Regions from separate parts of the Virgibacillus alimentarius genome, predicted to be linked through region 4. Evidence: riboswitches for the same ligand, from Rfam matches in the RefSeq annotation. Region 4 holds a riboswitch; each other region holds the start of a gene.
The links. A riboswitch is a leader RNA that binds a small molecule or an ion and turns the genes downstream of it on or off. The one in region 4 is predicted to bind thiamine pyrophosphate.

Region 1: it holds a riboswitch for thiamine pyrophosphate, as region 4 does, so the genes downstream of both, tenA (thiaminase II) here and thiC (phosphomethylpyrimidine synthase ThiC) in region 4, are expected to answer to the same signal.
Region 2: it holds a riboswitch for thiamine pyrophosphate, as region 4 does, so the genes downstream of both, J2Z81_RS12240 (acetylornithine deacetylase) here and thiC (phosphomethylpyrimidine synthase ThiC) in region 4, are expected to answer to the same signal.
Region 3: it holds a riboswitch for thiamine pyrophosphate, as region 4 does, so the genes downstream of both, thiD (bifunctional hydroxymethylpyrimidine kinase/phosphomethylpyrimidine kinase) here and thiC (phosphomethylpyrimidine synthase ThiC) in region 4, are expected to answer to the same signal.

The regions. Positions count from the first base shown of each region.
Region 1 is NZ_JAGIKX010000005.1:46,055-52,213, reverse strand. Features, by position in the region: gene hmpA (NO-inducible flavohemoprotein) at 1-125, shown strand, start outside; gene J2Z81_RS16175 (IS3 family transposase) at 186-350, opposite strand; partial or broken gene J2Z81_RS16170 (IS3 family transposase) at 333-512, opposite strand; gene J2Z81_RS05165 (hypothetical protein) at 558-782, opposite strand; gene acsA (acetate--CoA ligase) at 868-2,583, opposite strand; TPP riboswitch at 2,818-2,917, shown strand; gene tenA (thiaminase II) at 3,054-3,746, shown strand; gene J2Z81_RS05150 (dicarboxylate/amino acid:cation symporter) at 3,807-5,039, opposite strand; gene phnE (phosphonate ABC transporter, permease protein PhnE) at 5,441-6,159, opposite strand, start outside.
Region 2 is NZ_JAGIKX010000027.1:25,881-32,039, forward strand. Features, by position in the region: gene J2Z81_RS12220 (biotin transporter BioY) at 1-154, opposite strand, end outside; gene J2Z81_RS12225 (ABC transporter substrate-binding protein) at 259-1,248, opposite strand; gene J2Z81_RS12230 (ABC transporter permease) at 1,251-1,988, opposite strand; gene J2Z81_RS12235 (ABC transporter ATP-binding protein) at 1,985-2,755, opposite strand; gene J2Z81_RS12240 (acetylornithine deacetylase) at 2,786-4,117, opposite strand; TPP riboswitch at 4,222-4,326, opposite strand; gene J2Z81_RS12245 (pyridoxal phosphate-dependent aminotransferase) at 4,607-5,779, opposite strand; gene J2Z81_RS12250 (alpha/beta-type small acid-soluble spore protein) at 5,977-6,159, shown strand, end outside.
Region 3 is NZ_JAGIKX010000024.1:38,087-44,245, reverse strand. Features, by position in the region: gene J2Z81_RS11645 (histidine phosphatase family protein) at 1-498, shown strand, start outside; gene J2Z81_RS11640 (YcxB family protein) at 506-1,024, opposite strand; TPP riboswitch at 1,165-1,266, shown strand; gene thiD (bifunctional hydroxymethylpyrimidine kinase/phosphomethylpyrimidine kinase) at 1,401-2,231, shown strand; gene thiM (hydroxyethylthiazole kinase) at 2,231-3,025, shown strand; gene thiE (thiamine phosphate synthase) at 3,032-3,670, shown strand; gene thiW (energy coupling factor transporter S component ThiW) at 3,727-4,251, shown strand; gene J2Z81_RS11615 (acyl-CoA carboxylase subunit beta) at 4,473-6,002, opposite strand; gene J2Z81_RS11610 (enoyl-CoA hydratase) at 6,021-6,159, opposite strand, start outside.
Region 4 is NZ_JAGIKX010000016.1:9,430-15,588, reverse strand. Features, by position in the region: gene liaF (cell wall-active antibiotics response protein LiaF) at 1-139, opposite strand, end outside; gene J2Z81_RS09290 (PspA/IM30 family protein) at 251-886, opposite strand; gene J2Z81_RS09285 (lmo0954 family membrane protein) at 900-1,259, opposite strand; TPP riboswitch at 1,458-1,572, shown strand; gene thiC (phosphomethylpyrimidine synthase ThiC) at 1,695-3,479, shown strand; gene J2Z81_RS09275 (serine protease) at 3,500-3,667, shown strand; gene J2Z81_RS09270 (hypothetical protein) at 4,112-4,561, opposite strand; gene J2Z81_RS09265 (hypothetical protein) at 5,385-5,546, opposite strand; gene J2Z81_RS09260 (helix-turn-helix domain-containing protein) at 5,980-6,159, opposite strand, start outside.

The sequences.
Region 1 (6,159 bases), on a different contig from region 4:
CATTTTACTTCTGTGGACCAAAAGGATTTATGCGTGCTATGTATCAACATTTAACAAACCTTGATGTAGCAGATGAAGATATTCGTTATGAGGTATTTGGTCCAGCAACAGCAATTACAGCATAATTAAAAAAATACAAGACACGTGAGTCAAGTGTACTGAACCCATAAAGTTAAACTTAAATTTTAAGCTGCTAATTGGCTGGTTTGTTTCCGGTATTCAACCGGACTCATTCCAGTCAATTTTGCTTTTATTCTCTTATGATTATAATAGTAAATATACTTGTCAATACTGTATTTTCGTGACTTACGTGTGAATTTGGTGCATGCAAATCCAAGTTTATTCATGATGCGTAAAACTTTCTTGTGATTGACAATATATTCACGGTTTCTCAGCTCGATATTAATTCTTCGGTAACCATAGTTACCGTTGTGTTCTTCAAATATATCCTGAATTACTTTTTCAATTTCTTTATCTGGGTTAGTTTCATTGAATCTTTTCTGCCAATACATATAAGTAGCCTTTGGAAATTTTGTCGCTTCAAGGATTACTGCTAGTCAGAATTTTCCTAGTAGTTCGTGGATGATTCTAGATTCTGTTTTCGCAGTCGGCTCGGAATATTTTTCCCTGAAGCTCGGAGCTTTTTTAAGTAAGCATTCTCCACACGCAGTGGTTCGCTTAGCTGGAATACCAAATTTATTGGCTAACAATTTGTATCCACCTTCACCTGCTAAATACGCTTTTACAACTGCCAGTTTAAATGCTAAATCATACTTAGCCATATAAAACACCCCTAAAATTAGACTTTTGGTCTAACTCTAGGGGTGCACATCAAAGAACGTGTCTTGTATTTTTTCATTCTAAAACCTATTTTTCTAATGTTGAAGTATCACCTGTTGGTAATCCGAGCTCCCGTGATTTTAGAAGACGACGCATAATCTTACCGCTTCGGGTCTTAGGTATAGCATCTGTCACTTCTAATTCACGTGGCGCTGCATGGGCACTTAAACCTGTTTTTACAAATTGGCGAATATCCTCCAATAATTCGGATGCATCTTCATATCCCTCGTTTAGGGAAATAAAGGCTTTAATGATTTCGCCGCGTTCAGGATGTGGCTTACCAATCACACCAGCTTCAGCCACAGCTGGATGTTCGAGCAATTTACTTTCTACTTCGAATGGCCCAACTCGTTCACCAGATGTGTTAATGACATCATCTAATCGGCCCTGGAACCAAAAATATCCGTCTTCATCGCGATAGGCACTATCACCAGAGAGGTACCAGCCATTAACAAAATAGCTCTCAAATTTACCAGGGTTATTCCAGATTTTACGCATCATTGCAGGCCAACCTTCTTTAATAGCCAGGTTACCCATTTGGTTTGGCGGTAGTTCATTTCCTTCATTATCAACGATAGATGCTTCAATACCTGGAATTGGTTTTCCCATGGAACCAGGACGTATTTCTTGAGAAGGGAAATTCACAATAATATGTGCTCCAGTCTCTGTCATCCACCATGTATCATGAATTCGGTGGTTAAGCGCTTCCAATCCCCAAGTGATTACTTCCGGATTTAATGGCTCACCCACACTCATTACATGACGTAAGGATGATAAATCAAATCGTTTTACAACATCTTCTCCTGCACTAACTAACTTTCGTAATGCTGTTGGTGCTGTATACCATACGGATACATTGTATTTTTCGATTGTATCGTACCAAGCTTCTGGTGAAAATCGTCCACCACGGACAACATTTGAAACTCCTTTTAACCATGGGCCAAAAATTCCGTATGATGTTCCAGTGACCCATCCTGGATCTGCCGTACACCAGTATACATCATCATCTTTTAGATCAAGTACCCATTCTGCTGTAATATATTGTTGAATCATTATATTATGAACATGATAAACGCCTTTTGGTTTTCCAGTTGAACCAGAGGTATAATGAATGAGCATTCCATCTTCTAAGTCCACCCATTCTATATCAAAATCACTTGATGCACTTTCCATTTCTTCTTTATAATCAATATACTTATCCGCTGTTTCATTATGATTTTCGATAAGAATGATCTTTTTTAGTTCCGGAAGATCCTTTTGCGGAACACGCTCCAAGAGATCTGGAGTGGTTATTAAAACTTTTGCTTCACTATCCTGCAAGCGATCGCGAACAGCTTGCTCCATAAATGCTTCAAATAGTGGTCCAGCAATCGCACCGGTTTTTATAATTCCAAAAAATGATATATAAAATTCAGGACTCCTTGGTAGAAATAGAAAAACACGATCACCTTTTTGAACATCATGCTTTTTTAATACATTTGCAAACTGATTGCTTTTTTTACTGATTTGTTCAAAGGTTAATTGTTCTTCTCTATCAGGAGATGAATAATATAAAGCAACTTTATCTTTTAATTTTGGATTTTGTGCATGTCGGTCAACAGCTTCATATGCTATATTCACCTTTCCAGTCTCATTCCAGCTGAAATGCTTTTTCGCATCCTCCCATGAGAATGTTTCTCGCATTTTATCATAATCTTGTAAATTATACTTCCCTTTCTGAGCGGGTATACGTTGCATGTCCATGTTATCACCTCATGTTGTTTAGTTTGGAATTCTATTAATTTTTAAAAATTGTGTAATTACACTTTATTGTAACAATTTTGTCTATATATTTATTTTAGAACATTTTGTGACATTTTTAAAGTAATTTTGCTTAGATTGCCTATAAAAATTTTCTTATACCTCTATGAAGCTATCTTGCTTTATACAATCAGATATGATTTAATGGCATTAATAGTTAAATAACTTAATATTTTTTCATTTCACTAGGGGAGCAATTTAATTGCTGAGAGAGGAAGCTTGACCCTTTGAACCTGATCTAGTTTGCACTAGCGTAGGGAAGTGGAACATGCGATATTTGTATGCGCATAACCCATTCTTCCTACCAATGAAAGAATGGGTTTTTCGTTTCCTCTTAATCATTTTAGGAGGTCGATCGATTTAACAGTTTGGTCTTTGTTTCTAGTAAATACAGGAAAAAGGAGATATATAAAATGGAAAATTTATTCACAGACAGGTTATGGAACAAAGTAGAACCTATTTGGAAGTCTTATTTAGAACATCCTTTTGTAAAAGGACTTGGAGAAGGCTGGCTAGATCAAGAAAAATTTAAGCATTGGATGAAACAGGATTACATTTATCTTATTGAGTATTCACGTCTATTTGCTTTAGGAAGTGCGAAAGCTACAGATTTAGATACCATGACTACTTTTGCAAATCTGCTTCACGGAACATTAGATATGGAAATGGATCTTCACCGTAAATATGCAAGTAAGTTCGGCATATCCAATGAAGAATTAGAAAACACAGAAGCAGCTGCTACTACAACCGCGTATACAAGCTATATGCTAAATGTTTCGCAGCGTGGAGGCATTGAAAATGTTGTCGCCTCTGTACTTGCATGCGCTTGGAGTTATAATTACATTGGCAAGTCACTGGCGAAGGTGCCTGGTGCTTTAGAACATGAATTTTACGGAAACTGGGTACAAATGTATTCATCTGATGAATTCACAGCGTTAGCAAATGATTGTATTGATTTAATCAATACAATCGCTAAAGGTAAACCTGAGCATGAACTTGCTTTTATTGAAGAAATTGTTGTAAAAACAAGCTATTTTGAGTATATGTTCTGGGATATGGCAGAGAACAAGGAAATGTGGCCAGTAGAAGTCCGTGCTAGCGTTTAATAATAGATAAAGGTTGTCTCATTAGGTTATTACAACCTAATTTGAGACAACCTTTTTGTTTTAGGATGATTTAGCTAATTTACTTTCTTTTCGTTTTTCATTTTCAGAAATGACATATGCACAAGCTGCATCTCCGGTAATATTGAGTGAAGTCCGAAGCATATCTAAAAGACGATCAACCCCTACTATAAGTGCGACACCTTCAACTGGAAGACCAATTTGATTCAAGACCATAGCCAGCATAATTAACCCGACACTTGGTACACCAGCAGTTCCAATACTTGCCAGTGTAGCTGTCAGAACCACCATTAACATATCGTTTAGTCCGAGAGGGATTGCATAGACTTGGGATATAAACACCGTTGCTACGGCTTGCATAATTGCAGTCCCATCCATATTAATCGTAGCTCCAAGCGGTTGCACAAAACTACTAATAGACTTTTTAATACCTAGTTTTTCCTGGGCAATTTTCATCGAAACTGGTAATGCTGCACTTGAGCTAGATGTACTAAATCCAACAGACATAGCAGGAAAAAATTCTTTAAAAAACTTAGATGGTTTTGCTTTTCCAATTCCCCATATTGCCAAGCTATAGGTGATCGCTCCATGTAAAATTAATGTTAAGATTACAGCAAACATATACATGGCCATTGATCCTAATGCATCTAATCCTGCATCACCTATTGCTGAAGCAACCAAGGCAAATGCACCATATGGAGCCGTTTTCATAACTGCGTTAACAATGTAGATTAATATATCATTTGCTTGTTCAAATAATTGATATATTCCTTTCGTTTTCTCCCCTAACACAGCTAGTGCGACCCCTATAAAAATAGCAAAAGCAATAATTTGAAGCATATTCCCTGTTGTCATTGCTTCAAATGGATTTTCCGGAATAATATTTACGATTGTTTCCATAATAGGTGGAGCTGATTGCTCTTCAAAATCAGCTTTATTCGTCTCAAACACCCCGGCTTTACCAGGTTCCAGTAAAGTGCCTATCCCTAGCCCAAGCATCAACGCTATTGCTGTTGTAACTAGGTAAAAGGCAATCGTTTGAGCACCAATTTTACCCAGTTTACCCGGATCGCCAATTCCTGCGGTACCGAGAACAATGGAGACAAAAACAATTGGTACAACGATCATCATAATTAAATTTAAAAATAGCTGCCCAACAGGATTTAATGCATATTTATCTATGATTACGAACAAGTCGGAAGAAGTAAAGTTAAGGCCTATACCAACAATTACACCAAGAATAAGTGCAATAATAATCTTTTTTGTTAAACTCATATTATTCATTGTCCTTTCTTCTTGTTGTTAAGTAAATCAGATTAATGATTGGAAAGATGGGTTATACAGGTTCGAGGTATAAAAAAGAACAACTAGGCAGGAATTAAAACTAAGATACATGGTATGGAAGCCGACCTTTTTCATATTAACACACTTCGATTGTTTTTGTAACATCTATTCTCCGGGCTTCAACCTTCCTAATCGCAATGGAATTTTTTGTTGGAAGTTATAAAGAAGGAAATACTTTGAGAAAAGGCTAATCATTCTATCATTAAGCTAGTAACAGGGAGTAATTCTAAATTTCGAGGGTTTCATCCAATACAGAACCGGTAAATTGACTACACGGAGCATCTTTTAAATATCATAGATGATCCGTGATATCGTTTTTCTAGTCATTTTGCTTATGTGAAGCGAGCTCTTATTTTCCCAGAAATAAGATCAATCAGCGTAACCATCAAAATAATTCCAAGTAAAATAACACCCACTCTTTCCCAGTCGCGTACACTTAAAGCGAAAATAAGCGGTGTTCCAATTCCGCCCGCGCCAATGATTCCTAAAACAGTCGCAGCACGTACATTCACTTCAAACCGGTATAAAATAAAAGAAAAAAAGTTTGGTAATACTTGGGGTACAACGGCAAACATAAATGTTTTGATCGGGTTTGCACCAGTAGCGGTTAATGCTTCTTTTGCATTTAAATCAACACTTTCTACACTCTCTGAAATTAACTTACCAAGCATACCTACAGCACCAATCCCCAGTGCTAGCACACCTGCAAATGCACCTGGACCAACTGCTTTTATAAATAGTAATGCTAGAACAATATCTGGAAAAACTCGTATAAAACTTAAAATAAATTTGCTTATTCCCACCGTAGCTTTTGACTTTACTATATTTTTGGAAGCCATAAATGAAAATGGAACACAAAGAATGGCCGCGATAAATGTGCCGAGCAAGGCAATCGCTAGTGTATCAAGCAATCCTCGAAGCAAATCTTCCCCACCAGGATCATATACATATCCCCAGTCTGGATGAAATAGTCCAGAAAAAATAGCTGATATAACCTCAAGCGATGTTTCTTTTAATTCTACTATAGGTAAACCAGCAAAGGCCCATATGT
Region 2 (6,159 bases), on a different contig from region 4:
GTGCTCCTAAAATCCCTCCGGCTAGCATCACTCCAAGTGTTTGAGCGGTAATCGGTACGGGACTGAACGGAAGTGGTATTGGAGGGAAGAAACCTAATACACCAACAATTGCTGCAAATAAAGAAATGTACATCATATCACGTAACTTCATCATAAAAAACCTCTATTCTCTATCATTCTATTACTAGAATAATATACAGTATAGAGGCTGATTGTCAACATTCATTTTATTTCGTTTACGATAGATTTAAAGCTTCGCTATTCTACAAACAAATCTTCCATCTCTGGTATTTCTTCAATTAATCCTGTTTCCTTCAGCCAATCAGCTGTCTCTTGCCATGCATCTTCACTTTGGCTTCCAAAACCATGTTCAGATTCCATTTTTGGCAGTAAAATTTCCATGCTTTTTGTCTCCACTTCCTCATCCAGCGGGAAATTAGCCTCGTCCTGATTATCTAACAGAATATCCAACGCTTCGTCTGGCTTTTTTTCCATAAAATCATATCCTTTTTCTGCTGCACGCCAAAATGCTTCAATCTTTTTTTGCTCGTCTTCCCATGTTTGGTCACTTGTTACACCTACTAGTTCATAGTAACTTGGGACACCATAATCAACAGGATTATTATATGCGATCCCATGCCCTTTACTTTCAAGCACCGGAACTTCGTGATTAATATAAGCTCCGATCACACCGTCTACTTTGTCAGCAATAAGTGAAGATCCTAATTCAAATTCTACATTGACCATTTCAACTGCTTCTGGATCCCCGCCGTCACTTTTCACCATTGTTTTTAAGATAGCTTCATTTAAAGGAATACCTGGGTAGCCGACTTTTTTGCCTTCAAAATCTTTCGGTGTTTGTACAGGACTATCTTCTTTAAACACAAGATGATTTAGTGGTGAACGAACAACAACACCTGTTGACTTTACTGGGATGTCTTCATTTGCTCTTGCCATAATGACATCCGGCTGATAATAAAATCCGATATCTATTTTTCCGGAAGCCGCTAAATTGAGCGGGTCTGTCGGATTTGCCGGAAATTGAATCGATACGTCGAGCCCTTCTTCTTCAAAATATCCTTTTTCTTTTGCTACATATAAAAAGCTATGTACAGCATTCGGATACCAATCAAGCATAACGTCCAGTTCCTTTAATTCATCTGCTTTTCCTGTTGCTTCTTTATCCCCACATGCCGTAAGAGTAGCTCCTAGAGCTATAGATATAAATAATACCAATGCTTTTTTCAATGTTATTTCCTCCATTTTAATGCCTTTTTTTCGAACATAATTACAATTAAAAAGAAAATAATTCCTAATAATGATAGGATGACAATCGGTGCAAACACACCCGCACCGTCAAACTGCGTCATCATTCTTCTGCTGAAGTAGCCAAGTCCTTCTTGGGCGCCCAGCCATTCACCAATAGCAGCGCCGATTACACTGAGCGGTACAGCCACTTTCATGCCAGAAAAAAAGTAAGGGATAGCAGAAGGAACATCTAATTTGAAAAATATATCCTTTTTGCTTGCCCCCATGGTTAACAGCAATTCCTTTAGCTCTTTACTGCTGGAACGCAGCCCGTCGTATGTGCTAACCGTTATCGGAAAAAATGTGATTAAAATTGTCACAACGACTTTACTCCATATCGAATACCCGAACCACAGTACAAAAATTGGAGCAAGTGCGATGATTGGAATTGTTTGTGATGTAATAATAATCGGATAAAATGTTTTTTCCATTACGCTGCTTTGCGTCATCGTAATCGCTAGAGCAATTCCAAGCACAATGGAAATGGCAAGCCCAATCACAATAATCAGTAATGTGGACGTGAGATGTTCTTTCAAGAGCAATCCTTTTAAGTCCCAAAGTTTGAGTCCAATTCCTGAAGGAGCTGGTAAAATAAATTCCGTATTAACAATCCTTGCCCCAACCTCCCAAACGATGACGAAAACAGCAATTAATAAAATCGAGGGGAGATAATTTCTCATAGGCTAATCCTCTCTCGAAGTTGTTCAATTAGCTGCTCCTTCATTTTTGTTACTTCCGGAGCATGAAGACCACTTAAGGTTCGTGGGCGATTCATTGGGACAACTGCTTCTTTGAGCTGTTTTACGGGCCTCTCTGTTAAAATAAAAATACGATCAGATAAAAATAATGCCTCATTTACATCATGGGTAATAAATAAAATGGTTTGGCCTCTTTTCTCCCACTGCGCAAGCAACCACTCCTGCATCGACAGTTTTGTCATCGCATCCAGTGCACTAAACGGCTCGTCCAGCAGCAAGATATTGGAACCGCTTAAGACAGCTCTTAAAAAAGATACGCGCTGTTTCATTCCACCGGATAAGTCGCTTGGATAGTTCTGCTCATACCCACTTAGCCCAAATTCTTTCAATCCTTTCACAACCTGCTGATGTGCATCCTGCTTGCTAACACCTTTTATCTCGAGCGGCAATACAGCATTCTCATAGATAGTGCGCCATGGCATGAGTAAATCTTGCTGGGGCATGTAACCAACACTGCCTAGTCGATTTGGCCGCTGCTCCCCGTTTATATGGATCGATCCACTCACAGGCTGCTCTAGGCCAGTAATCAGACGGAACAACGTTGATTTACCTGAACCACTCGCACCAATAATACTGATAAACTCCCCGTCAAAAACCCGGAAGTGAAGTGAATCAAGCAGATCTATTGACTTGTCCGTTTCCTGATATTGAAAAGACACATCTTTAAATTCGAGTACGGCTTTGCTCATCTGATTTCCCTCACATTCTGAAGGCTATTTTTACATCGAGCTTGCATTTTCTGCTGATGGATCATGGTTGGCTGACACTCCTTGTTTTGTTTTAGCTGTATGTGTCCATTCATAAATAAATTTAATCATTATTTTTGTGTAGTCTATCAATTGTGAAATGGAAAGCTGTTCATTAACACTATGTGCATTGAATGTATCACCAGGACCATAAATAGCTGTTGGAATACCTGCATCTCCAAGCCAGCCACCATCTGTTACAGATTGAGAAACACCTTTAATGACTTCTGCACCTGTAACATGTTGATGTGAATTTGCCAAAAGGTTCACTGCTTCGTGATTCTCATCCACTTCCAAAGAAGGGAAAATTTCGCCGCGATCTTCAATCATAGACGTTCCTCCCCATGTAAAAAGAGGGGGATTTTCCTTTAGCCATGGGTCTGCTGCAGCGACGTTTAGGATGTGCTCTTCTACTTCTTTAGCCACCGTTTCATGTGTTTCATTTGGATAATAATGAACTGTAATCCATAGGCGGCATTCATCTGCAATAAATGCTGCGTGTCGCCCCCCTTCAATTACAGCGGGATTAATCGTATTTGTTCCAGGCGGATAACCAGGGTAACTTTTCGTCACAGCCCAGTGGCGCTCCAGGTCCTCCAGACCATTTAAAATTTTCACCATTTTATTAATGGCACTTGCTGCGAATAAATTTCCACCTGCATGGACCATATTTCTTCTGGTCGCATCATGATACGTATTCTCACTTTTAATCGTAATCCACCCTGTTATCACACCGCCTTGACCATGAATCTCTAAATCACTCGTATCCACAACAACGGCAAAGTCCGCCTCATAACCCCGCTTGCAGCATTCCAGTGTACCTGCTTCTCCAACTTCTTCACCGATTACCGATTGAAAAGTCAGATCTCCCGGCAGTTCAACGCCGGCTTCAAAAAGCAGTTGAATCGCAAATAAAGCTCCAGCAAGCCCACCTTTCATATCTGCTGCTCCGCGTCCAATGATCACGTCATCTCTCACAACCGGGATAAACGGATCAACTTCCCATTGTTCATCCTCTCCAATTTCTGCAACATCAACATGACCATTAATCATTAGGCTCTGATAAGCATCCGATTCTTTTCCTTTTAATACTCCGACAACATTCGGGTCATTCGGATATACATCCCACGTGTCAATATCAAAACCTTTGTTTTTTAAAAATGATGCAATATATGCTTGTACCTCTTCCGTGTTTCGTGCTGGTGGTGCAGGTGTCCTAAAACGAATTAATGTTTTTAATAAATCAAGCAGTTCTTCTTGCCTCTCATCTACCTGCTTCATAATCGATTGGATATCTTTTTCCATTTGATAATCCTCCATTTCCATTAAAAAAAGCCCTTTCACGAAGAAAGTGGCTTTAGCATGTATCGTACGTCAAATATCTGTATTGTTGCCAATACAAAAATATACAAAATACCACACCGCTTCCTTCCGCTAGTACTAACTAGTTCAAGTTCAAGGGTCAAGACTGTTTGCGTCTTTCTCAGCTTCATAAAGCTCCCCTAGAGGTGATCATTTTAAATCGATTATTTTATTTTGAATTCATTAACAATTATACATGGATTGCAAGATTAAACAAGGGAAAAATTTTTTAACCTATTATTTTTTATGAAGTGTACCATACTAAATATAAAGGAGGCATTTTCATTGGCAAAAGATAAAACGAAAACAAAAAACAAAAGCAAAGAAGAGTTAAATGCAATGAAAACAAAAGATGAGAAGAAATACAGCAAATCAAATCGACCTTCGACTTAAATTCAGGGAGGACTTGCTTTAACGCAAGTCCTTTATTTCCTAAAACAAACCTAATTCTCCTATGCGTTTGGCAGCTACCTCTAATCTTTCTTCTGAATCAAGCAGTCCAACCCGTACATATCCCTCACCTGTACATCCGAATCCATTTCCAGGAGCCACAGCAACATGGGCTTTCTCAAGCAGTAAATCAGCAAATTCCTGTGAAGTATACCCACTTGGAACCGGAAGCCAGGCAAAGAATGTCCCCTTTGGCATATCCACTTTCCAGCCAATTTCCTTCACTGCTTTGATAAAACGATTGCGCCGGCGCTCATAAGTTTGAACCAGTTCTCTTACAGCAGTCTGATCTCCAAGAAGTGCCTGGGCCGCCGCATACTGAATGGCGCCGAATAAACTTACATACAAGTGATCCTGGATTAAATCAATGCTTTCGATTACAGATGGATTGCCTACTGCAAAAGCGACGCGCCATCCTGCCATATTATATGTTTTTGACATCGTATACATTTCGACTCCAATTTCTTTTGCTCCTTCTGATTGGAGAAAACTGCGCGGCTTCTCCCCATCAAAACCGAGCGCCCCATAGGCAAAATCATGAACGACACATAGATGATGTTTTTTTGCAAAAGCTACCGTTTCATCAAAAAACTCCTTTGTCGCAGTTGCTGACGTAGGATTGTTTGGATAATTTAAGAAAAGAAGTTTGGCCTTTTCTGCGTCTTCTTCAGAAATAGCATGGTAATCAGGTAAAAAATGATTCTCTTTTAACAATGGCATCAATATTTGTTTTGCATCGGCAAGCGCCATACCAGACAAATAATCCGGATAGCCCGGATCAGGCAGTAATGCCAAATCACCTGGATTCAATAAGCATTGGCTAATCTCCACTAAGCCTGTTTTTGCTCCAAAAAGGATGGATACTTCCCTTTTTGGATCTACTTCCACTCCATATTCCCTCTGATAAAATTTTGCTACTGCTTCTTTAAAATATGTATGGCCGCTAAATGGTGAATACTTATGATTGACCGGATCTTCAGCTGCTTTTTGCAAGGCCTTTACAATTGAAGGCGGCGTCGGCAAATCAGGATTTCCTTGCCCAAGATTAATCACGTCATGTCCTTCATCCTTCAGGCGCTGCACTTTTTGAACAAGTTTTGCAAAAAATTGCTCTGGTAAACGTTTTAACGTTTTCGATTGCTCAAATGTCCACATCGTAAACACTCCCAATGTCCATAATTGGTACTATCATAGCGATTTCTATTCATTTTGTAAAGATTCAAATTTGATTGAAAATTACTTTATATCCCCATATTTTGGAACGGATAAAAGAATGTTTTCTGCTTAAAATAAAGGATGAACAGGTGATCCTGTTCATCCAATTGTTCAACGATCCCAAGGAGGGATTACCGATGGCGGATGACAGAAGCAAAAATGCATTGTCAGTGCCTGAAGCGGAAAATGCAGTAAATGCAATGAAAGAAGAAATTGCAAATGAATTTGATGTAAAGCTTGGAGCTGACACAACTGCACGTGAAAATGGATCGGTAGGTGGCGAAATGGTCAAACGAATGATCCAAATCGCCGAAGAAAGT
Region 3 (6,159 bases), on a different contig from region 4:
GGAATAGAACAAGCCAAGGAATGTGCTAATCAGCTGGTGAAAACGAAGTATGATGTACTGATAACAAGTCCTTTGCAACGGGCAAAGCAGACAGCGAATATTATCAATGAAAAGCTCCAAATTCCGCTCATTGAAATGGAAGCATTTGTAGAAAGGTATTACGGGGAAGCACAGGGTATGACAAAAAGAGAGCGACAGGCAAAATATCCAGATAAAGATTATCCTAATCAGGAAACACGGGGAGCCCTTCGGAAACGCGTAATGGCTGGTCTGAATGAGATCATCGAGAACAATCAGGGTAAGCATATCCTGCTTGTCGCACATGGAGCTGTAATTAACACGATCTTAGCCACCATATCAAATGGAAAGATAGGTTCAGGGAAAACAAAACTAATTAATGCTTGTATTAGTAATATTACCTTTAACCAAGTGGAATGGAGGATTCAAGACTACAATATTGTTTCTCATCTTTCCGCATATTGCGAAAGAAGTGAATAGAGATTTGTTACTTAAGGTTTCTAATGAAATTTTTAATCATATTGTTGTATTCCGTTATCTCTTTTTCATTCATGTGATCCGGCTGTTTCGGAATAATTAATCCTTCTAAATCTGTTACATATAAAAAGTAATGTTTATTATCTTCGCTTACCTTTTCAAATTGATTCCAATTAAAATGGGAGGTAGAATGTTTTGTTTCTCTATCTATTCCATTCTCGGAAAAAGTCATTTGACAGGGGCCAAGTATATGTGAATAATCATTGTTTTGCAGTTTATTCTTTAATTTACGAAAAGTCATAGATTTATATAAATATGGAAATAGAAAAAAATAGATCATAGCTATTATTAGAATAAATATGGCCGATAATAAAGAAGTCTTTACAAGCAATAGCATTCCAAGGAGAATGATGATGGTTGTAATCCATTTAAAGTATTTAGCTTTTATATCATGTGTGCGCGAATTATTAATAACATCTTCTTGAAAGGCTAATAGGTCATCAAATTCAAGATTAAAGTTTACGTTCATTATGATAAGCTCCCTTTTACATAAATCATTTTCCACAATAAAATATTACTTGAAAACTATTTTTTATTCAACGTATTTCATCTAGTTGACAATTAGGTGTTATCATGATTAAGTTAAGATATAACGCATAATTAAATAGGAAAGTCCACTAGGGGTGCCACATGGCTGAGATAAGGTAAAATCCTCAACCCTTCGAACCTGATCTAGTTCAAACTAGCGTAGGAAAGTGGAGAACGGTTATAGTATATGAAAACAGCTATACCTTTGTATACGTATATCAAGCCACTCCAATTTCCTGGTGTGGTTTTTATTATGAAATTACCTTATCTCCATTTTTCCTTCATAGGGATTTTCCATGAAAAGGGGTTAATAAACGATGAAATATGCAACTTCTTCTGCACTTACGATTGCTGGTACGGATCCAACTGGTGGTGCAGGGATTCAAGCAGATTTAAAATCATTTCAGGAGCGAGAAGTTTATGGCATGAGCGTTGTTACGTCGGTCGTAGCACAAAATACATTAGGCGTTCAATCTATCGAACATCTATCTGTTTCATTTATAGAGAAGCAACTTGAAAGTGTTTTTAATGATATTGTACCAGACGTTGTGAAAACAGGGATGATCGCCACACCTGAAATGATGGAAGTAGTTAGTCATGCAATCAAATCTAACCATGTTCCATATGTTCTTGATCCAGTCATGGTTGCTAAAAGTGGAGATCATTTGATGGATAAAGAATCAAGACAGACGATCCGTGAAGCATTAGTTCCGTTGTCTACTGTTATTACGCCAAATATACCAGAGGCAGAAGAACTATTGGAAGTGTCTATTCAATCAACCGAGGATGCAGAAATTGCTGCCAAGCGAATAGTCGAGGAGTTAGGAGCACAATCTGCTATTGTGAAGGGCGGTCACTTTGCTGGAGATGCGATTGATATATTATTTGATGGGAAGAAAATTTACAAATTCCCGACAGAACGAATTAATACAAAGCATACACATGGAACAGGATGTACGTATTCCGCAGTCATTGCAGCAGAAATAGCAAAAGGAAAATCAATTTATGAATCTGTTGCGATCGCTAAGCAATTTATAACTGACGCCATTCGATTCAGTTTAGAAATAGGCAGGGGGAACGGACCGACAAACCACTGGGGTTATCGTTTGCAGGGAGTTCCGGAAAATAAAACGAAAGAGGCTAATTAATGGACTACATCACAGCAATAAGAAAACAAAAACCATTGATCCATAATATTACGAATATCGTTGTTGCAAATTTTTCAGCAAATGGATTATTAGCAATAGGTGCATCGCCTGTAATGGCAAATGCTCCTGAAGAAGTGGAAGAGATGGTAAGCCATGCTAATGCGCTGGTGTTAAATATTGGAACGTGTACACAAACTCAAGTGAGAGCCATGCTTCTTGCTGGGAAAACTGCTAATGATCAAGGGATTCCTGTTATATTAGACCCAGTTGGAGTCGGGGCAACAAGTTTCAGAAAACAAGCAGTAAAGCAAATTTTGGGTGAAATTAATGTATCTGTTATTCGCGGAAACACAGGGGAAATAGCTATCTTAGGGGAAGTCGGATCAGAAATGAAAGGTGTCGATGCATCAACAGATCATATCAATCCCAATATACCGAAGCAAGTTTCAAGAAGATATGGTTCAATCGTTATTACGACAGGAGAAACTGACGTTATTACGGATGGTGAAAGATATTCATTATGTAAAAATGGTGTACCCATGCTGCCAAAGGTTACTGGATCTGGCTGTTTACTGACTGCTATCATTGGAGCTTTTGTTAGTGTAGCTGATGATAGGTATCATGCGTCTGTAAACGCAGTTAGCAGTTATGGAGCAGCATCAGAAATTGCTATGGAAACAGTGAGTGGCCCAGGAGCTTTCTCAGCTGCTTTAATGGATAGCCTTTATAATTTAACAAATCAGGATGTTACGAAACGAAAAAGAATACAAATGTTCACAGCTCAGGAGGATTAACCTTTTATGATCAATGAAAAAGATCTTCTACTCTATTTTATAATGGGAAGTGACAATACAAAGCGCAATCCTTCCCAAGTATTACAGGAAGCCATCGATGGCGGAGTTACCATTTTTCAGTATCGGGAAAAAGGACTTCATGTAAAAAAAGGCGAAGATAAAATTCAGCTTGGAAAACAGCTAAGGAAGATATGTCAAGAAAAGGGAGTTCCATTTATTGTTAATGACGATATCGATTTGGCTATCCAGCTTGGTGCTGATGGAGTTCATCTGGGACAAGGAGACGAACCAATTAAAGAGGCTAGAGAAAAACTTCCAAATAATTTTCCGATTGGTATTTCTGTATCAACTATAGAAGAAGCAGTACTAGCTGAGCAGCAAGGAGCTAGTTACCTCGGAGTAGGCCCAATTTTTGAAACGGCAACAAAACCAGGTAAAAAGCCTATTGGAATTCAGACGATTAGAGATATTACGGAGAAAGTTAACATTCCAATTGTAGCTATTGGCGGGGTAAAAAAATCCAATGCTATGCAAATAAAAAAAGCAGGAGCGGCAGGTATATCAGTGATCACGGCAATTAGTCAAGCAGGGGACGCTGAGCAAGCTGCAAGAGAACTGCGAGAACAATTAGACAAGGTGCAGTAAATATTGTCGATATTTCCCGGGAAATATCACATTTTGCGGAAAAAGGGGAATACAATGTGAATCGAACAAGACTAATTACAACAATGGCAGTTTTCGTTGCTATAGCGACAATCGGTTCCCAATTACTCTGGTTTCCTGCAGGGGTTGCAAAGGCATATCCAGTACAGCATGCGATCAATGTTATGGTGGCAATACTATTAGGACCAGTTCCAGCTGTTATAATCGCTTTTGTGACGGGGTTGATTCGTAATATGCTTGGACTAGGAACAATCATTGCTTTTCCGGGGGGGATGATTGGTGCCTTCTTAGCTGGTATTTTCTATAAACATTTTGGCAAAAAAATAATGGCTGTGATTGGAGAAATTGTTGGAACAGGGCTGATTGGTTCCTTGTTTGCAGTCCCGTACGCGAATATATTAATGGGAAGTTCGATGGGAGCCATGGTGTTTATGCCTTCATTTTTAGTAAGTAGTATTTCTGGTGCCTTTATTGGTTATTTTATAGTAAAGCGAGTGAAACAAACAAATCATTTCCAATATTATGCAAATAATGGAAAAAAAGAAGGCAGGCATTTTGGTTAGGAACACCACCATTATGTAGGGCGAGGGTCCAAGGGTGGCATTACGTGATATAAAGATGCGGGGCAATCGTTTTTGCAAAGAAAAGAGTATAAGGTTCATGAAAAGTGCCAATAAAAGGATTAGAAATGGAACTTTGCGCTTGTTATTAAATTTCACTTGGATAACGTTTGTAAATGGATTTATGAAAAAGCACCTTGAAAATGATCAAGGTGCAAATTCATTCATACGGGAAGTACGCCATGTTTTCTCTTTGTAAATTCTACATTTTTTGATTCATAAGCTTTAAAACGCTTTCCTAATTCCCCTCTTAACTGATCTGGTTCTACAATTTGATCGACAACCATTTCAGATGCTAAACGATAAACGTCAATATCATCACGATATTCTTCTTGTTTTTCCTTTATAAACCTTTGTCTTTCTTCTCCTTCTAATGATGCTATTTTATTTGCATACACTGCATTTACCGCTGCTTCCGGTCCCATCACAGCAATTTGTGCTGTTGGCAATGCTAAAACAGCGTCTGGTTCAAATGCAGGTCCAGCCATTGCATAAAGACCAGCCCCATAAGCTTTTCTAACGATTACTGAAATTTTTGGAACCGTAGCTTCACTCATAGATGCCAACATTTTTGCACCATGTCTAATGATACCTTGACTCTCCACTTTTGTACCTATCATAAAACCAGGCACATCCATAAGGAAGAGCAGGGGAATATTAAATGCATCACATAATTGTATGAATTTCGCAGCTTTGTCTGCCGAATCTGGAAATAATACACTTCCTTTTTGGCGTGGCTGACTTGCAATAATACCTACAACTCCACCTTTAATACGGGACAATCCCGTTATTATTTCTGGTGCAAATAACTTTTTAATTTCACAAAAGCTGTTTGTGTCGATAATCTGATCGATCAATTCTTTCATATCAAAAGGTGTATTTTGGTTAGCTGGAATAATATCCTTGATTGTTTTATGAAACGCTTTTTGGGCGGGAACTGCAGCTTTTTTCGGTTTGCTTCTAAAGTTAGCAGGGAAGTACGTTAAATAGTTTCTTGCAAATTCAATGGCTTCTTCTTCCGTTTTAGCAAGAACGTCTCCGCAACCGGATACAGCACAATGCATTTTTGCACCGCCCATTTCTTCTAGAGTGACTTTTTCTCCAATAACCTTTTCAGCCATACGAGGGGATCCTAAGTACATGGAGGCATTTCCTTTCACCATAATGACAATGTCACAGAAGGCAGGAATATATGCGCCTCCAGCGGCAGAAGGACCAAATAATAGACAAATTTGAGGAACGCGGCCTGACAATTTTATTTGATTGTGAAAAATACGGCCCGCCCCGCGGCGGCCAGGAAACATTTCAATTTGATCAGTTATTCTCGCTCCAGCTGAATCGACTAAATATAACATTGGCAGTTCTAATTTTAGCGCTGTCTCTTGAATACGAATAATTTTTTCAACTGTTCTTTTTCCCCAAGATCCTGCCTTAACAGTCGAATCATTTGCCATCACGCACACTTTTTGGCCATTCATTTCTCCAATCCCTGTAACGACACCATCGGACGGTAACTCATCATCCATGCAGTTAGCAAAAAATGCATCCTCGATATCCAGTCCCTTATCGAAAAGCAAATTTAGTCGTTCTCTTACAAATAGCTTCCCACGTTCTTGATTATTTTTATGGTACTTTTCTTTTCCACCTTTTTTAATCGTATCGACTTTTTCTGTTAATTGTTCTACATAGGACATAGATATGTATCCTCCTTGTTAGTCTCCTTTATAAACAGGTTTTCTCTTTTCTTTAAAAGCACGTAAACCTTCTAATCGATCTTCAGTACGGATGGTTTCTTTATAACTGAGATGTTCGATCTCCAGCCCGGTTAATAAATCAACTTGCATGCCATTA
Region 4 (6,159 bases):
AACCTATGTATACGAGCGCACCTGAAAATAACGTAGAAAAAATAAACCCTCCATGAAAAAAGGACACTTCAATAACAAACAGAATCATCCCAATAATAATAATCCAATTCAAAGTGTCTGTTGTTAATCGTTTAAACATGTAGGGAACTCCTTTCTGGTTATTTAGCTTGGAATTTAAAAGACGCAGTATGCCTGCGTCTTAGTAGTATACCATGTTTCTAATTTCGTCTGCATGACAAAGACATTGGACTTACTTCGCTGATGCGTTTTCTTGCATTTCCTTCTCAAGTTGTGCAATCTTACGGTCAAACGTGCTTCTATAGTACGAACTATTCACTTTATATTCCAATCCTTCAATGTATTGCTCCATTTCGGCAAAACGTGCGTATGGACGATCCGCTTCCTCACTCACTACAAGATTTATTTGGTGGTTAGCGTGCGCTATATTTTCACGTCCCATTAATTCCATCCGGCGCAAATGCATATCTTTTAATTTATGCTTCATTTCTTCATACTTTTGTTCTAGTATTTCCAGTTGTGTTATTGCTTCTTCCCGGGAGTTTTTCATTCTCTCTGCTCGTCCCTGATATTCTTCATGTTCTTTCATTGCAAAATTGTACATTTCTTCTTCGCTAGCTTTTTCGGCAATATTTGCCTGTTTTAATCGTTTATCAGCGAAATCTTTCGCTTTAAGGTACTCTTTGGAAAATTCACCTTTTAGTCGATACTGGCGTTCAACTAACTTTCTGACCTTTTCTTTTTCCTGTTCACTTTGACGTAAATACTGATTCAACGCCGCAATCGGAATTTTTTGTTCCTTTTGATCCATCATGTGATGTAAATCTGCTGCAATTGAATCTTTTATACGAGTAAATATATTTGTCATTTGAGCACTCCTTTTAATGGTTATGTAACTCTGCCCACTGTCTTTCAAAATTTTTAAATGGGTCATCTGCATCCAAAACTTGTCCAGTCCCTAATTCTTTTTCATCACTTTTCCAGCTTGTAAAGATCACATATAATACATATGCTGCAACAATGCCTAATACTGCATATATATTAGATAAAGCAACTCCAAAAATGACTAATCCAGCAATAACCCAGCCAATCTTTCCTGCTGTAGAATTACTTTTAAGAAATTGTTTAAAAACAATATAAAGCAGCCAAATGCTGACACCTAATAAAACCATTGGTCCAATATTCATTAGCAAAATAAACAAGGCTGCTAATCCTGCGACAAAAAGCAAAAACTTTTTCAACTATTTCGCCTCCTTTTTCTTTACTTGATCTAGTTTATTTGAAAATCATACAAACCGTAATGAGCCGGAGCTATATTTTGTTCTAAGACTTAAGATGTATATTGTTCTATATCCGACGAAAAAATAAAAATCTACTGTCAAAAAATTGTTTATATACTTGACTTTCCTAAAAAATTAGTTATACTATTCTCAAAATGAATATTTAACTAGGGGAGTCCAATGAGCTGGGCTGAGAAAGAAACGCTATGAGGTTTCTTGACTCTTGGGACCTGATCTGGTTCATACCAGCGTAGGAAAGTTAAGCAATTACAGATAATGCCATCGTACATTCAGCCGGGTCCATCCATTTGGAACCGGCTTTTCATTTCTCAAAAAATCTACGCTTGTATATCTAGAATCTCGTCCTTCAAAAACAAAAAAAGGAGAGGTTTTTTTATGTCCAAATCGTCATTGAATGAAAAAAATATCTCGATTATGTCCAGTTTTTCTGGTAGTAAAAAGGTGTATATCCAAGGTTCAAGACCGGATATAAAAGTACCAATGCGAGAAATTGCTTTAAGTCCTACAACTGGTACCTTCGGAGAAGAGAGAAATCCGCCGCTGCGTGTGTACGACACAAGTGGCCCTTACACAGATCAAGATTATGATATCGATATTAGAAAAGGAGTTTCTCCACTTCGCAGTAAATGGATAGATGAACGAGGTGATATCGAAGAATATGAACAAAGAAAAATAAAACCAGAAGACAATGGTTTTAAAATGGAAAATGATCCAAGAGCAGACCGCAATATTTTTCCAAGAATAAATCCAAATGTTTTAAGAGCAAAAAAAGGACAAAATGTCACCCAATTGCATTATGCAAAGAATGGAAAGATAACACCGGAAATGGAGTTTATAGCTATTAGAGAAAATATGGATCCGGCTTTTGTACGTGATGAGGTGGCTAGTGGACGAGCTATTATTCCGTCTAATATAAACCATCCAGAAACAGAACCAATGATCATTGGGCGAAATTTTCATGTAAAAATAAATGCGAATATTGGGAATTCAGCTGTTTCTTCCTCTATCGAACAAGAAGTTGAAAAAATGACATGGGCTACCCGATGGGGTGCTGATACGATCATGGATTTATCTACAGGAAAAAACATTCATACAACCCGGGAGTGGATCATTCGAAATTCACCCGTTCCTGTTGGTACTGTTCCTATTTATCAAGCGTTGGAAAAAGTTAACGGTGTAGCAGAGGACCTTACGTGGGAAATTTACAGAGATACTTTAATTGAACAAGCAGAACAGGGAGTTGATTATTTTACGATTCATGCAGGGGTTTTACTCCGATATATTCCATTAACAGCAAAAAGAAAGACAGGCATTGTTTCTCGGGGCGGATCCATTATGGCTCAATGGTGTCTATACCATCATAAAGAGAGTTTTCTATATACACATTTTGAAGAAATTTGTGAAATTATGAAAACTTACGATGTTGCATTTTCTCTAGGAGATGGCTTACGTCCTGGGTCGATAGCTGATGCAAACGATGAAGCACAATTTGCAGAGCTAGAAACACTGGGGGAATTAACTAAACTAGCATGGAAACACGACGTTCAAGTCATGGTAGAAGGTCCTGGACATGTACCAATGCACTTGATTAAAGAAAATATGGATAAGCAACTTGAAATTTGCCGTGAAGCTCCATTTTATACACTTGGTCCGCTAACAACTGACATTGCACCAGGATATGATCATATTACTTCTGCAATCGGAGCAGCGATGATTGGCTGGTATGGAACAGCTATGCTGTGTTATGTCACACCTAAAGAACATCTGGGGCTTCCTAATAAAGACGATGTTCGTGAAGGTGTTATTACGTATAAAATCGCTGCACATGCAGCAGATTTAGCTAAAGGCCATCCTAATGCACAAAAGCGTGATGATGCCCTTTCAAAAGCGCGTTTTGAATTTCGTTGGAGAGATCAATTTAATCTTTCGTTAGACCCAGAACGTGCAATGGAATATCATGATGAAACACTCCCTGCCGAGAATGCAAAAACAGCTCATTTTTGCTCCATGTGTGGACCAAAATTTTGCAGTATGCGAATTTCTCAAGATATACGCAACTATGCAAAAGAAAATAAATTATTCACTAAAGAAGATATTGAAAAAGGGATGCAAGAAAAAGCTGAAGAATTCAAAAAGTCAGGTGGAACAATTTATCAATAAATACTGGGGGAATGAATGACATGGAAGTGCAACAGATTGAAGAAGAAATTGAGCTTGCATTAAAGCATATTTCCCGTTTAGAAAACCGATTAAAAAACATCCAGAAAAATTGTAATCATCAATTTAAATACCATCCCAACTTTAATAAATGTAAAAAATGCCACAAGGTAGAAGTATTTTATTACTAAAACAAAGATTCTATTGAAGATGGTTATAATAATCCAGTACGCTTTTTATATTTGCCCCGCCAGCACGCTTTCGCTTAATACTCAAAAATAAAACGCAGATACCTGCGTTTTATTTTTGGCATAAACCTTACCATTAAGGTTCTTTATCATTGAATAGCTTTAACGTGAGAGGATATGTTCCTATTATAACGATAATCATAGCAGTCAGAAATATAAAAAATTTTGACCAAGTTAAATCTAATAGTGCGTTAACTGGCAATACAATCAGTAACGGAGCGAGCAAATGGGACTCCTTTTCCTTGATGATGCCGTTTCATGTTGTTTTGACCCACAATATGGACACTTCAGCCGTACTATTGTTTTAATTGTTTGCACCCATGTCCATTTCTTTCCAGAATTTTGACAAACTGGTATGTTAACACACCGCTTTCTATATTTGATTAATTAATAACTTTGTCGGATGTAATCAATTGGCAGATAATTTGGATATAATTCGTTGCCATATTTATCTTTTCCATATAGTTTTAGTGCCGGTAATTTTCCTGATTCCACAACTTTGTCAGAGAGTGTTAACTTAATATCAAAGTCACTCCACCCCTCATCCATTTGCTTAAAATCCAGTTCCGTTTCATCTACCAGGACAGAATCATGTTCCACACGATAAAAAGCTGAAGCATTTTTTGCCTTTATTTTCCCTTCGATCGTTACATTTTTCTGATCTACAATCGTTATGATAACTTCTTTAAAATCAATAGAAGCATTCTGATCTACTTTAGTTGGTTCACTTTGTTCCGCATCAGTTTTATCGGCTTGCTTGTTTTCCTCAGAATCGCTGTTACTACACCCAACCAATAGAAGAATACCTAAAATTATCATGATATACTTTAGTTTCATAGTCATCCACCTCTAATCAACATTCATCTGCTTTAGCAACTCCATTTCATATGTGAGCTTATTTATTATATCCGTGATCCGTGCTCAAAAGATTTAGGAATAGCAATTGTGTAATGGAATGTAAAACAGTATAGTTATTATATTTTGAGCGATCTGAAATTTATTGTAGCATATTTTATAAAACGGAAATATAAAAAAAGGAATTTATTTATATTGTGAGGGATATATTAAAGAAAATCGGCAAACCGTTCTTCTGTAGATTTCATTGTGTAATAAAAGTAAACATCTTTTCTACCCTTTTAGCAGTTTTTTAGTTTTTTACATGTGACGTAAAGCATATAATTTCCTAGCAATAAAGCATATAGTTTCCAACCCTAGAGCCACAAGGCCTTTCACCATTTCATTTAGGTTTTATCTCCAATAAATTAAATTACTTTCCGAATAAAGTCGTGTTTTACTACATATTTAGATTTTTAGGAAGCTTTATGCTTTACATTTTTATTTTAGGAAATTTTATGGTTTATTGTTATTTGATTATGGCTATAAGTATGTACCACTCGTTGCCAACATATTTACCATTGGGATAATATCAAGAAAACAAGGATTGCAACTTTGAGGAACTTGAAAGATAAAAAAATCTAATACATCCGTACCGAAGAATTAGACAAATGATTTTCAACAATCGCGATACTATTAATGAAAGTCTGGGAAAAGATTGCTGCCTTTAGCTTGTTAGATTTGCTCCCCTTCATCTAACCTGTTCTTTAATTCATTGTGAAAGCCTTCAATCCTGACAGCAAAGATCTTAATTTTGTACAAGAAATTAGAACTCGTTAATAACAAAATCAATCAAATTAATGTCATCACCTGACAGATTAAACTTCCTTTGTACCTCTTCATATGTGCTTCCTTTTTTAACTAGTTCAATTGCTTCTTCCAAGATTTCATCATCACTATATTCATATTTCTCCTCTTTTCCATTCATATATACATCACCTCTATCTAATAATATAGAATTTAATCAATTAAGTTAAACAGGTCCTTAGAATCAGATAATTCATACCAAGTTATAAACACTAGTTAATTATAGTAGTCTTTTTTTAATCCGTACACCATTATTAGTCCTATTAGGGATTAACACTTCTTAGAGTCTATGTTGCTATTCACACATCAATTGTTAAAGGTGAACCCCCACCCTTTGATCCACTAAAGTCAAAATAAGAGTGAGGGTTCGATACTGTACAAAGCAAAGTACATTTTCTTTATTCAGAAGGAACGCCATCTGAACATCTTTATCATGCTATCCAAGAATGTTGCTTGCGCATTCTCAGTATTTATTCTCAACAAACTTTCTTATTTTTATAATACATTTTAAATCGAACTATGAATAAATATAATAACTCCAAAATAAATTAGCTTTAGCCTTCAAATTTTATAACTAACGATTCTAACATTTCCTTTCTAAAGGTTCTAAAATGTCTTTCCATAAATATGTTTGGATCTGAAATCACTTTATTAATCTGACTAAAACTTGGATATATACCTTTTTGATGCAAATCAAACATAATAGTTTTTATTTCATTTTCAATAACTTTGAT